DNA from 3 places in the Streptomyces sp. ID05-26A genome. Region 3 is predicted to be linked to each of the others. Evidence: riboswitches for the same ligand, from Rfam matches in the RefSeq annotation. Region 3 holds a riboswitch; each other region holds the start of a gene.
The links. Region 3 has a riboswitch for cobalamin ahead of cobN (cobaltochelatase subunit CobN). Riboswitches for the same ligand answer to the same signal wherever they lie in the genome.

Region 1: linked by a shared signal. The riboswitch ahead of PV646_RS03615 (FecCD family ABC transporter permease) and the one ahead of cobN (cobaltochelatase subunit CobN) in region 3 are both predicted to bind cobalamin.
Region 2: linked by a shared signal. The riboswitch ahead of PV646_RS31315 (CbtB domain-containing protein) and the one ahead of cobN (cobaltochelatase subunit CobN) in region 3 are both predicted to bind cobalamin.

What each region holds. Positions count from the first base shown of each region.
Region 1 covers NZ_JARAYZ010000001.1:740,469-744,787, reverse strand. Annotated here, with positions in the region: gene PV646_RS03630 (S8 family peptidase) at 1-902, shown strand, start outside; gene PV646_RS03625 (3-isopropylmalate dehydrogenase) at 1,179-2,216, shown strand; gene PV646_RS03620 (YciI family protein) at 2,289-2,699, opposite strand; cobalamin riboswitch at 2,796-2,931, shown strand; gene PV646_RS03615 (FecCD family ABC transporter permease) at 2,944-3,987, shown strand; gene PV646_RS03610 (ABC transporter ATP-binding protein) at 3,987-4,319, shown strand, end outside.
Region 2 covers NZ_JARAYZ010000004.1:23,733-28,051, forward strand. Annotated here, with positions in the region: gene hisG (ATP phosphoribosyltransferase) at 1-412, opposite strand, end outside; gene PV646_RS31300 (phosphoribosyl-ATP diphosphatase) at 428-709, opposite strand; partial or broken gene PV646_RS31305 (zinc ribbon domain-containing protein) at 935-1,162, opposite strand; gene PV646_RS31310 ((2Fe-2S)-binding protein) at 1,213-1,863, shown strand; cobalamin riboswitch at 1,912-2,086, shown strand; gene PV646_RS31315 (CbtB domain-containing protein) at 2,120-2,308, shown strand; gene PV646_RS31320 (CbtA family protein) at 2,331-3,089, shown strand; gene PV646_RS31325 (SMI1/KNR4 family protein) at 3,089-3,646, shown strand; gene PV646_RS31330 (HAD family hydrolase) at 3,643-4,299, opposite strand; gene metH (methionine synthase) at 4,292-4,319, opposite strand, start outside.
Region 3 covers NZ_JARAYZ010000006.1:191,463-195,781, forward strand. Annotated here, with positions in the region: gene cobN (cobaltochelatase subunit CobN) at 1-1,576, opposite strand, end outside; cobalamin riboswitch at 1,612-1,746, opposite strand; gene PV646_RS38295 (ferredoxin-like domain-containing protein) at 1,755-2,765, shown strand; gene PV646_RS38300 (precorrin-8X methylmutase) at 2,762-3,382, shown strand; gene PV646_RS38305 (precorrin-2 C(20)-methyltransferase) at 3,379-4,319, shown strand, end outside.

The DNA of each region.
Region 1 (4,319 bases), on a different contig from region 3:
AGCCGGTCGCGGACATCAAGACCGCGTCCAGCCTCAAGTTCCGCGGCAACGACAAGCAGGCCGTCCTGAACGTGTCCGGCAAGGGCATCGACCAGGGCACCGGCTCGCAGGCCTACCGCTCGCTGATCAGCGTCCTCGAGTTGCAGGCCCAGTCGCCGAAGCTGCGCGACTGCAAGCGCAACGTCACCGAGAACTGCGCGCTCAACGAGACCGCCAAGGGCGGCGACCTCCGCTACGTCGGCGCGGCCTCCACGGCCCCGCTCGCGAAGGCGCAGGGCAAGCCCGAGGAGGCGCTGCTCGCGTTCGGTGTGGCGACCTGGGGCAACTGGTACAACCTGGGCAAGAACACCATCCCGTTCGTCGACATCGACACCAACGGTGACGGCACGGCGGACTTCGAGGTGTTCGCGACCCGCCTGACCGACACCGACCTGCTGGTCGCGTCCACCGTGGACCTGAAGACGGGCGAGACCGTCGACATCCAGGGCGTGAACGGCCTGTTCGGCGACGTCGACGCGAACGTCCAGGACACCAACGTCGTCGTCCTGCCGGTGCTGCTGAGCGCCCTGGGCATCGACGCGTCGAAGGACACGGCACGCCTCTCGTACGTCGTGGGCGTCGGTGGCTACTACGCCGCGCCGGGCAACGCGAACAAGCTCGTCGACGTCATCGACCGCAACCTGTCCTACGACCCGCTCAAGCCGGGTCTGTGGGCGCAGGGCGGCGGCGACGCGGCGCTCTCGTACCTCGCGAAGCCGGGTACCGCGCTCGTCGTCAACAAGAACGAGGCCTCGCTGAAGGCCGACAAGTCCGACGGTTTGCTGGTGCTCAACCACCACAACGCCAACGGTGACCGCGCGTCGGTCGTCCTGGTGAAGTCCGGTGGGCGGGGCTCCTACTAGATCGGATGTTTTACGAGAGGCCCGGTTCTTCGTTTGGAACCGGGCCTCTTGGCATGTCACGGCCCGGAACTGCCTGTCGTCACCCCTTGACGCGACCCCGTTCCTGCGGTCGAGTGACACTCGAAAGCGTGATATGGGCCGTGTGGGTGTCCCGCAGTACGGGAGATAACACCCCGATGGGGTGTCCGGCATGCGGCGAGCGGCCGACATGCCGGTAGCCTTTCGCGAAGGAAAGTAGTCCCACCAATTGGGGACTGACACCTGGGAGGTGTGTGGATGCGGCTCGCAGTGATCCCAGGAGACGGGATCGGGCCCGAGGTCATCGCTGAGGCCCTGAAGGTCCTCGGTGAGGTCGTTCCGGCGGCCGAGATCACTCGTTACGACCTCGGCGCGGCGCGCTGGCACGCCACGGGAGAGTTGTTGCCCGAGTCGGTGCTCGGTGAGCTTCGCCAGCACGACGCGATCCTGCTCGGCGCGGTCGGCGACCCGTCGGTGCCGAGCGGAATCCTGGAGCGTGGCCTGCTGTTGAGGCTCCGCTTCGAACTCGACCACCACGTGAACCTCCGCCCGGCTCGTCTCTACCCCGGTGTCCGCAGCCCGCTCGCGGACCCGCCGGAGATCGACATGGTGGTGGTGCGCGAGGGCACCGAGGGCCCGTACGCGGGCAACGGCGGCCTGCTCCGCAAGGACACGCCGCACGAGATCGCCACCGAGGTCTCGCTGAACACCTCGTTCGGTGTCGAGCGCGTGGTCCGGGACGCCTTCGCGCGTGCCGCGAACCGTCAGCGCCGGCACCTGACCTTGGTGCACAAGACGAACGTCCTCACGCACGCCGGCTCGTTGTGGTCGCGCGTCGTGGAGGAGGTCTCGCTGCAGCACCCGGACGTCACCGTGGCTTACCAGCACGTGGACGCGGCGACCATTCACATGGTCACCGACCCGGGCCGTTACGACGTGATCGTCACCGACAACCTGTTCGGCGACATCCTGACCGACCTCGCCGCCGCCGTCACGGGTGGCATCGGCCTGGCCGCGTCGGGGAACATGGACGTCACGCGTCGCAACCCGTCGATGTTCGAGCCGGTGCACGGTTCGGCGCCGGACATCGCGGGCCAGGGCATCGCGGACCCGACGGCCGCCGTGCTGTCGGTCGCGCTGCTGCTCGACCACCTCGGTGAGCACGAGTCCGCCCGCCGGATCGAGGCCTCCGTGGCGTTCGACCTGGCGACGCGCGACCACCAGTCGCCGGGGCAGACCTACGCGATCGGTGACAGGCTCGCGGCGCTCGTGTCGTCCAACGTGCGCACGGGCTGATTTCGCTCGGAACGTCTTGAAGCCCGGCCGGATCTTCTCCGGCCGGGCTTCGGCGTTTCTCCGCGCCGGAGGTCAGAGCTGGCCGTTGGCCTCACGCCACGCGCGCTCCTTCTTGATCCACTCGTTGTCCTGCGGGAACTCCTCGATCGACGGCACGCGGCGGATCTCGGTCTTGAACCCGGGCCCGGTCATCGGCATGCGCTTCGCCCACTCGATCGCCTCCTGGATCGAGGCGACGTTGAGGAGGTAGAAGCCGTTGAACAGCTCCTTGGTCTCGCCGTACGGGCCGTCCGTGATGACCGGGGGCTCCTGCGAGTAGTCGACGACGACGCCCTCGGACGTGTCGGAGAGGCCCTCGGCGGCGAGCAGCACACCGGCGCGGATCAGTTCCTCGTTGAACGCGCCGACCGTCTCCAGCATCTTGTCGAAGTCGAACTCGCCCATGTTCGCGAAGGCCTCGTCGGTGGCGCGCATGATCAGCATGTACTTCACGGTGTGTCTCCCTGTTCTGGTTCTCGTTCGGCATCCCCAGGTCGAACGGGCCGGGTACCGGATCGACATCACACCCCGAGAATTTCCGAACTTTCTGTTTTCGCAGGTAGGGTCACTGAAGTCGTGCGTGGGGGAAGACCGGTCGAAGTCCGGCGCTGACCCGCAACGGTAGGTCTCCTGGCAGGGGACGAGCCCGAACACCCGCTCACGGTGACCGAGAAGTTCCAACTCCGCCGTGGACTGCGGGAAGGACCCAGTGATCTCCAAGATCAGCGCGCTCGTCGGCGTGCTCGTCGTCAGTCTCGTGGCGGGCGTCGCGCTCGGCCCCGTCTCCGTGCCGTTCGACGTCACCGCCGGCCTGCTGTGGGAGGCGATGACCGGCGGCACCGTCCCCGCCGACCTCGCCGGGCAGTACCACATCGTCTGGGACATCCGGCTTCCTCGCGTCCTGCTCGCCGCCGTCGTGGGCGCCGGGCTGAGCGCGGTCGGCGTCGCGATCCAGGCGATGGTCCGCAACGCCCTGGCCGACCCGTACGTGCTCGGCATCTCGTCGGGCGCGAGCGTGGGCGCGACGGCCGTCGCGACGCTCGGTGTGCTGTCCGGGTTCGGCGTCTACGCGCTGTCCGTGGGGGCGTTCCTGACCGGCCTCGGAGCCACGGCTCTGGTCTACATCACCGCGCGCACGAGCCGGGGGCTCACACCGTTGCGTCTGGTGCTGACCGGAACAGCGCTGGCGTACGGGTTCTCCGCCGTGGCGATGCTGCTGGTCTTCCAGGCGCCGCGCGGTGAGGCGGCGCGGGCGGCGATGTTCTGGTTGCTCGGCAGTCTCGGCGGCGCGAACTGGCAGTCGCTGCCCGTCGCCGCCGTGGTGACCCTGGCGGGGATCGTCTACCTGGCGACCAAGGCGCGGCAGCTCAACGCCATGGCGATGGGCGACGAGACCGCGACCACCCTCGGCGTGCCCGTCAACCGGTTCCGCACGCACCTGTTCATCGTCACCGCGGCCATGACCGGCGTGCTGGTGGCCGTCAGCGGTGCCGTCGGTTTCGTCGGGCTGATGCTGCCGCACCTGACGCGCATGGTCGTGGGCGCCGACCACCGCAAGGTGCTCGCCCTGGCACCGCTGGCCGGAGCCTCGTTCCTGGTCTGGGTCGACGTGGCCGCGCGGATGCTCGCGGCACCGGAGGAACTGCCGCTCGGCGTCATCACGGCCGCGCTCGGCGTGCCGTGCTTCATCTTCCTGATGCGCCGCAGGTCCTACGTCTTCGGAGGCCGCTGATGCGCGTCGAGATCGACCAGGTCACCGTGCGCGGCATCATCACGGACATCTCGCTGCACGCCGACGGCGAGGTGGTCGGCATCGTCGGGCCGAACGGCAGCGGCAAGTCCACGACGTTGCGCTGCGTCTACCGCGCGTTGAAGCCGGACGCGGGCGCGGTGCTGCTCGACGGCCAGAACGTCCACAAGCGACGCTCCGTCGCCCGCGACCTCTCCGCCCTGTCCCAGGAGTCGCAGGTCGAGTTCGACTTCACGGTCGCCGAGGTCGTCGAGATGGGCCGGCTGCCGCACGACCGCGACCCCGCTCTCGACGCACGGGTGGTGTCCGAGGCA
Region 2 (4,319 bases), on a different contig from region 3:
CCTTCGCGGTGATGCCCCTGGCCTTGAGGTCGCGGCCCACGAGCTTCGGGTACGCGGTGGCGAGGCGCTTGCCCTCGAGGTCCGAGACCTTCCAGTCCGTGCCGCGAGGCCCGGCGTAGCGGAAGGTCGACCCGCCGAAGCCGAGCGCCAGCAACTCCTCGACGGAGGAGCCGTTGTCGTCGGCACCGGAGTCGGCCGCGAGGTCACGGCCGGTGATGCCGAGGTCGAGGTCGCCGGACGCCACGTAGATCGCGATGTCCTTGGGGCGCAGGAAGAAGAACTCGACCTCGTTGTTCGGGTCGAGCACGGTCAGGTCGCGGGGCTCGTGCCGCTGCCGGTACCCGGCCTCGGTGAGCATGGCGGAGGCGCGTTCGGCGAGCGCGCCCTTGTTCGGGACTGCTACGCGCAGCATGTGGAAGTCTTTTCGTCAGAGGTACTTGTAGACGTCTTCGAGGGTGAGCCCACGGCCCAGCATGAGCACCTGGAGGCGGTAGAGCAGCTGCGAGATCTCTTCGGAGAGCTTCTCGTCGGACTCGTACTCGGCGGCGATCCATACCTCGCCCGCCTCCTCCAGGACCTTCTTCCCCTGCGCATGGACCCCGGCCTCGAGCGCGGCGACGGTGCCGGATCCCTCCGGCTTGGTGGCGGCTCGTTCGGTCAGTTCAGCGAACAGGGAATCGAAGGTCTTCACGGCTCCACATCCTCCCATCCCGGCGCCCCCCGTCCACACCGCGGTCACATCTGTCCCGGCCCGTGGACGTGATCTGTCCTGCATGGACCCGGTAGCTTGACTGTCCCCTACCTCAGAAGAGTGAAGACGGGGTTCCTGCTTCACAGCTGACTGCGGAAGGGCGGGCCCTCGCCGTCTGACATCAGCTCCACAGGCTTCACCCGAGTCGCCTCGGGCTACGACTCGACCAGCCGCAAGGATGTTCTTCGCCGCGTTCAGGTCCCGATCGTGCCGGGTGCGACATTCTGGGCACGTCCAGTGCCGAGCCGACAACGTCAACTCAACAAGCAAATGCCCGCACTCTGAGCAGGTCTTGCTACTGGGGTACCAGCGATCGACGACTCTGATCGAACGACCAGCGCGTTGCGCCTTGTACTCCAGCATCATGCGGAACTCACCCCACGCCACATCGTTGATGGAGCGAGCCCTGATCGGGCCTTCTCGTCCTCCGCCGGAAGATCCACCCGGTAGCGTGAACTTCCGTGTCTGAGTTCGCCGAGGTCCTCGAAGCCCTGCGCAGGGTGCGTGGAATCAACCCGTTCTTCGCTCTCGACGTGGGCCGTCCGGACGAGTCCTGGCTACCGGGAACAGCACTCCTGGAGGGCCCGGCGCTCAAGAACACCATCGACGCCATCGCGATTCGGTACAAAGCGGAGGAACCACGCGTCGCCGCCAGCCTGTTCTTCCTGAGCTACACGGCCCGGCTGCTCAGTCCGCTCACGGCCGCGAACATCCCGATCGACGTGCGGCCGGAGAACCTGTGGTGGCGGCACGACGCCACGAACGGCCTGAGCGTCCGCATCGACCAGCCACGACTGGGCCCGCCCGCCGCCGAGGCGCTCGCCCCCGTGGTGGAGGCGGTCCAAGCGGTCACCCCGGTCGCGAGCGGACTGCTGTGGGGCAACGCGATGTCGAACGTCGCGGGTGCCCTCAAAATGGTTGTCCGCGCACGCATGCTGACCGCCGAGGAAGCGGAAGAACGCGGCGAACGGCTCATGAGCGCACCGCCGTTCGAACAGGCGGGAGAATTCCTGACTTTTCCCGGCGAGGTCACGTTCCGGCGTCGGTCGTGTTGTCTCTATTACCGCGTCGCCCCAGGTGGGAAGTGTGGTGACTGTCCACTCGTGAAGTGAGGAACGCAACAACTCTTATGGCCGGTTGTGCTTAACGTGCCGCTCAACTTACGGTGCACCCGCCGCAGTGACGGGAAGCCGGTGAGAATCCGGCGCGGTCCTCGCCACTGTGACCGGGAAGCGATCCCCGCCGAGCACGTCACTGGTCCCCGCCGGGACTGGGAAGACGCGGGGGCAGCGTTGATCCGGGAGTCAGGAGACCGGCTGCGGCGCCGCAAGGAGAGTTGACCTTCCACGAGGTATGGAGGAGCCCGTCATGACGAGCCCCGCAGCAAGCCTGTCCGCCGTCCGCGTGCCCAAATGGGCCTTCGCCGTCTCTGTGCTCGGCCTGATCGTCACGTACCTGGTCCTGCAGGAGAACGGTCTCGCGCTCGGCGCGGGTTCCGAATTGCTGCACGAGTTCTTCCACGACGGCCGCCACGCCCTCGGCGTTCCCTGCCACTGATCCGATTCCGCAGATCAAGCAGATGACGACGACGTACAAGTCGCTTGCCCTGCGCGGGATCGCGGCCGGCGGTATCGCCGGTGTCGCGTCCGCGCTGGTGCAGCTCCTGGTGACCGAGATCCCGATTCGCGCCGCGCTCGCGGTCGAAGAGGCTCGCGCACCCGCCGGTGAGGAAGCCGGCCATTCCCACGGTGGCGAGGACGAACTCGTCAGCCGCGGCGCCCAGATCATCGGCGGCATGCTCGGCGTGGTGATCGTCGGCATCGCCGTGGGCCTGGTGTTCGCCACGGCCTACGCGCTGTCGAAGCGCTGGTTCGCCGGCAGCACGCCGTTCAGCCGCAGCTTCACGTTCGGTGCCGCGGTGTTCGGCGCCGTGGCGCTGCTGCCGTGGCTCAAGTACCCGGCCAACCCGCCCGCCGTGGGCGACCCCGAGACGGTGAACTACCGGACCGCGCTCTACCTCGGTGTGGTGGTGGCCGGCCTGGTGATCGTGTGGGCCGCGAGCTGGCTCGCCGAGCAGCTGCGCGCGCAGTCGCAGCCGGTGCGGACGACGGCCGTGCTGCTCGCGGTGGCCGCGGCCACCGCGGTGGTGCTGCTGGCGTTCCCCGCGCCGCCGGACACGATCCCCGCGGACATGCCGGTGAACGTGCTGTGGCAGTTCCGCCTCAGCTCGCTCGCCCAGCTCGCCACGCTCTACGTCGGCATCGGCGTGGTGTTCGGTCTGCTGGTGGATCCGGCCACGCGCAAGGCGAAAGCCCCCGAGAAGGCGGCCGTCGCGTGATGGTGTGGGGTGGCCGCGAGGCCACCCCGCCCACCCGACCGTGGGAACGCATCCACAACTGGTTGCGCGTCAACGCGTCCCGCACCTTCGACCAGATCACGGCCGCTCCCGGGGCGACTGATCTCTGGCGCCTCACCGGCGCCGAGAACCTGATCCCGGCGCGGTACACCCCGTTGTCCCCAGAGGATTCCCAGCGGGAACGAAAGAGGAAGCGGACACACCTCGAAGTCGAGGCGGAACCGGCGGGCACGACGTCGGGAACATTCCTCGAGGAGTTCGTCCCGATCGCCGCGGACGGCATGGGCGACTACCTGTTCATCGACGAACGCCCGGGTCCGGAGTCCGGGTGCGTCCGCGAGTGGGACGTGGACGAGGGCAGCCGGCTGCCCTCGCTCTGGCCGAGCCTGTCCGCGATGCTCACGGACATCGCGGACTCCCTCGACACCGGCGAACCGGCTCTCCGCGGGCACGCGGCCAGGGCAGGGTTCTTCACGGTCTCCGTGTACGTGCCCGAGGTGCACGACGCCAGACTCAGCTGGCAGCGAGTCCGGCCCTAGAGCGCACGCAGGACCTCGACGTCCACCCCGACGAGCGACTCGCGGAACACCCGCCGCTCTCCTGTCGGCACCTCGACGTCGCAGGGCACCACGAGCACGGTGCACCCGGCGGCCACCGCGGCGGCGACACCGGTGGGCGAGTCCTCGATCGCCACACACCGAGCGGCGTCCACGTCCAGCAGCCGGGCGGCCTTCAGGTACGGCTCGGGCAGCGGCTTGTTCAGCCCGTCCACCTCGTCCCCGCACACGGTCACGTCGAACAGGTCCCGCCCGATCGTGTCCAGCGCGACCTCGGTCAGCGACCGCTCGGTGGACGTCACCAACGCCATCGGCACACCCGACGCACGCACCGCGCGAAGAGCCTCCTGCGCGCCCGGACGCCACGGCAGCCCGGCGCGGAAGACCTCCTCGGTGCGGCGGGAGATCCACGCGGCGCCGTCGGCCATGTCCGCCTCGGTGGGCTCGATGCCGACGTCGGCGAACAGCAGGCGCATCGTGGTGGGCACGTTGCTGCCGACCATCTGCTCACGGGTGTGGAGCGTCAGCACCCCGCCGAGCTTCTCCGCGTACTCGTAGAGCGGGATGTCCCACAGCTTCTCGGAGTCCAGCAGCGTTCCGTCCATGTCCCACAAAACAGCGTGCAGGTCAGACATTGAAGTACTTCGCCTCCGGA
Region 3 (4,319 bases):
CGGTCTTGCCGGGCAACCACTCCAGGTTGCCGTGCTTGCCGACGTGCACGACGGCGTCGGCGCCGAAGTTCGACTCGACCCACCGGTACGCCGCGAGGTAGTGGTGCGACGGCGGCAGGTCGGGGTCGTGGTAGATCGCGATCGGGTTCTCGCCGAACCCGCGCGGCGGCTGGACGATCACCGCGACGTTGCCGGACCGCAGTGCGGCCAGCACGATCTCGCCGTCCTCGGACTTGCTGTGGTCGACGAACAACGAGCCCGGTGCCTCGCCCCAGTGCTCCTGCATCGACTCGCGGAAGTCGTCGGGCAGCGTCTCGTAGAACTCGCGGTAGTCGGCTGCGGCGATGCGGATCGGGTTGCTCTCGAACTGCTCCTGCGTGAGCCAGTCGGCGTCCTGGCCACCGGCGGCGATCAGCGCGTGGATCAGCTTGTCGCCGTCGAGCTCGTCGACACCGGGCAGCTCGGTGCCGATGTCGTAACCGTGCTCCTGCATGGCCTTCAGCAGCCGGACGGTCGACGCGGGCGTGTCGAGCCCGACCGCGTTGCCGATGCGCGAGTGCTTCGTCGGGTACGCCGACAGCATCACGACGACCTTGCGCTCGGCGACCGGGATGTGGCGCAGCCGGCCGTGCCGGACCGCGATGCCCGCGACGCGCAACGCCCGTTCCGGGTCGGCCACGTAGATCGTGAGGCCGTCGGAGTCGATCTCCTTGAAGGAGAACGGGACCGTGATGATCCGGCCGTCGAACTCGGGGATCGCGACCTGGGTCGCGGTGTCCAAAGGAGACAGTCCGTCGTCGTTCGAGTCCCACGTCTCGCGGCTCGACGTGAGGCACAACCCCTGCAGGATCGGCACGTCGAGCGCGGCCAGCGCACCGACGTCCCACGCGTCGTCGTCGCCACCGGCGGAGGCCTTCGCGGGGTTCGTGCCACCGGCCGCGAGCACCGTCACGACGAGCGCGTCGGCCTGCCTCAGCGTGTCGAGCAGCTCGGGTTCGGCGGTGCGCAGCGAGGAGCAGAAGACCGGCAGGGCCTTGCCCCCCTTGGCCTCGATGGCGTCGCACAGCGCGTGGATGAACGCCGTGTTCCCGGCGACGTGGTGCGCGCGGTAGTAGAGCACCGCGACCGTCGGGCCCTCGGCCGCCGAGGCCTCGCGCTCCAGCACGCCCCACGTGGGCGTGGCGGTGGGGGCCTCGAAGCCGTGGCCGGTCAGCAGCACGGTGTCAGAAAGGAACTTGTACAGCTCGGTGAGGTTCGCCGGGCCGCCGTGCGCGAGGTAGAGGTGCGCCTCGGCGCACACACCACCGGGCACCGTCGACAGCTCCATCAGCGCCGCGTCGGGCTGCATCTCACCGCCGAGCACCACCACGGGCAGCCCGCTGGCCAGCAGCCAGTCGAGACCTTCCTCCCACATCCGGCGGCCGCCGAGGATGCGCACGAGGACCAGGTCCACGCCCTCGACGAGCGCGGGCAGGTCGTCGGTAGTGAGTCGCGCGGGGTTGCCGAGCCGGTACTCGGCACCACTCGCACGCGCCGACAGCAGGTCGGTGTCGGAGGTCGACAGCAGCAGGATCACGCAGGCTCCATCCCTCGTGGGGTCCGCGCCCCAGGTTGCGGGTGACCGGCGAAGCAGAGTTCCTGACTCCCAGCGGTGTTCGCTGGTCACAGTGGCGGGACCGCGCCGGATTCACACCGGCTTCCTCCTGCGCTTCGTCGTTCGGGCTCACCCTAACCGGCGGGTTACAGTCCGACCTATGCCCAATGGGATTCACCGGGGTCACCCGGACGCCTGTCCCGGCGCCGTCGAGCTGCACCAGGCAGCGGACGGCGGGCTGGCGCGCATCCGGGTGCCTGGCGGCACTCTTTCCGCTGTTCAGTGGGACGTCGTGCGCACCTCGGCCGCAGAACTCGGGAACGGTTCAGTGGAACTGACCTCGCGGGCGAACCTCCAGATCAGAGGCCTCGCGGACGGCGTCGAACTGGGCGCGCGCCTGGCCGCGGCGGGCCTGCTGCCGTCGGCCTCGCACGAGCGGATCCGCAACATCATCGCTGCACCCCTGGAGGACGAGCAGGGGTTGGTCGACGAGATCGATGCAGCCCTGTGCGCGGACCCCGCTCTGGCAGCGCTGCCGGGCAGGTTCCTGCTGACGGTGGGGCACGCGGTGAGCGGCCTCGGCGGCGACTTCGGGCTGGTCAGAGATGGTGCGGCGACGTGGGCACTCCTCCTGGCCGGGACCGACACGGGCGTCCGCGTCACCGACCCCGCCGACACCGTGGTCACCGCGGCCCGCCTCTTCCAGCGACTCCGCGGCCCGGCCTGGCGCCTGTCCGAAGTGGACGACGGTGTGCGAAAGATCACCGCCCACTTCGGCACCTCCGACGCGCCGCGCATCACCCCGGCTGTGACTCCTGTCGCACCTTCACCGTTGACCCCAGGGGTTCCGCTCGGCCGGCTCGACGCCGGCCAGCTCCCCGGCGTCGCTCTCCGCCTCACGCCGTGGCGCAGCCTGGTCGTGCCCGCCGGCACCGACACGTCCGGCCTCATCACCGACCCGGACTCGCCGTGGCACGGCGTCAGCGCCTGCACCGGCCGCCCCGGCTGCGCGAAGTCGCTCTCCGACGTACGAGCCGACGCCCGTGCGTGGCTCGGAACCCCACACCGCCGTCCGGTGCACTGGTCGGGTTGTGCCCGCCGCTGCGGCCGTCCCGCGGGCGAAGTGATCGAGTTCGTCGCGACCGGCGACGGCTACGAGGAGATCCGTTGACGCAGTACATCAAGGACGGGGCGGAGATCTACCGCCAGTCCTTCGCCACCATTCGCGCGGAGTCGGACCTCACCGGGTTCCCCGCCGATGTCTCGCAGGTCGTCGTCCGCATGATCCACGCGTGCGGCATGACCGACCTGCCCAGCGACGTCGTGTTCTCCCCGGACGTCGTGCGGAACGCGCGCGCGGCGCTCCGCGACGGCGCGCCGATCCTGTGCGACGCCAACATGGTCGCGTCCGGCGTGACCCGCCGCCGCCTGCCCAAGGACAACGAAGTCCTGTGCTACCTGCAGGACCCGCGCACGCCGGGCCGGGCGCAGGAGATCGGCAACACGCGCAGTGCCGCCGCCCTGGAGTTGCTCGCGGACCGGTTCGACGGCGCGGTGATCGCGATCGGCAACGCCCCCACGGCGCTGTTCCACCTGCTCGACCTGATCGCCGCCGGAGCCCCCCGGCCCGCGGCGGTGCTGGGCATCCCGGTCGGGTTCATCGGGGCAGCGGAGTCCAAGGAAGCTTTGGCCGCAACGGATCTGGAGCACCTCGTGGTGCGCGGCCGGCGCGGCGGCAGTGCCATGACGGCGGCGGCCATCAACGCGATCGCGAGCGAGGAAGAATGACGGGCAAGCTCTACGGCGTCGGCCTGGGTCCGGGCGACCCGGAACTCGTGACGGTCAAGGCCGCGCGACTCATCAACGAAGCCGACGTGGTGGCGTTCCACAGCGCCCGGCACGGCAAGTCGGTCGCCAAGACCATCGCCGCGCCGTACTTCCGCAGCCAGGACGATCCGAAACCGCAGGTGCTGGAACAGCTCGTCTACCCGGTCACGACCGAGGACACGGACGACTACCAGGGCGAGATCGACGCCTTCTACGAGGAGGCCGCCGCCACGCTGGCCGCGCACCTCGACGCCGGGCGGAACGTCGTCGTGCTGGCCGCCGGGGACCCGTTCTTCTACGGCTCCTACATGCACATGCACAAGCGGCTGGCCGACCGCTACGAGTGGGAGGTCGTCCCCGGCGTCACGTCCGTGAGCGGGGCGAGCGCCGTTCTCGGCACCCCGCTCGTCGAACGCGACGAGGTCCTCACGATCCTGCCCGGCACGCTCCCGCCCGCCGAGCTCGCGTCCCGCCTGGCCGACACCGACTGCGCCGCGATCCTCAAGCTGGGCCGCACCTTCGGCAACGTCCGCGAGGCGCTCGAGGCGTCCGGCCGGCTCGACGGTGCCTGGTACGTCGAACGCGCCACCACGGGCCGGCAAAGGATGGCGCCGCTGGCCGACGTCGACCCCGCGACCGTGCCGTACTTCTCCATCGCCGTGCTGCCGAGCCAGTCCAAGCCCGCGAAGCCGAAGGGCGAGGTCGTCGTCGTCGGTCTCGGCCCCGGCTCGCGGGACTGGCTCACCCCGGAAGCCCGCCAGGAGCTGGAGGCCGCCGACGAACTGGTCGGCTACAGCACCTACCTGAACCGCGTGCCGGAACGTCCCGGCCAGCAGCGGCACTCCTCGCACAACCAGGTCGAGTCCGAACGCGCCGCGTTCGCCCTGGACCTCGCCCG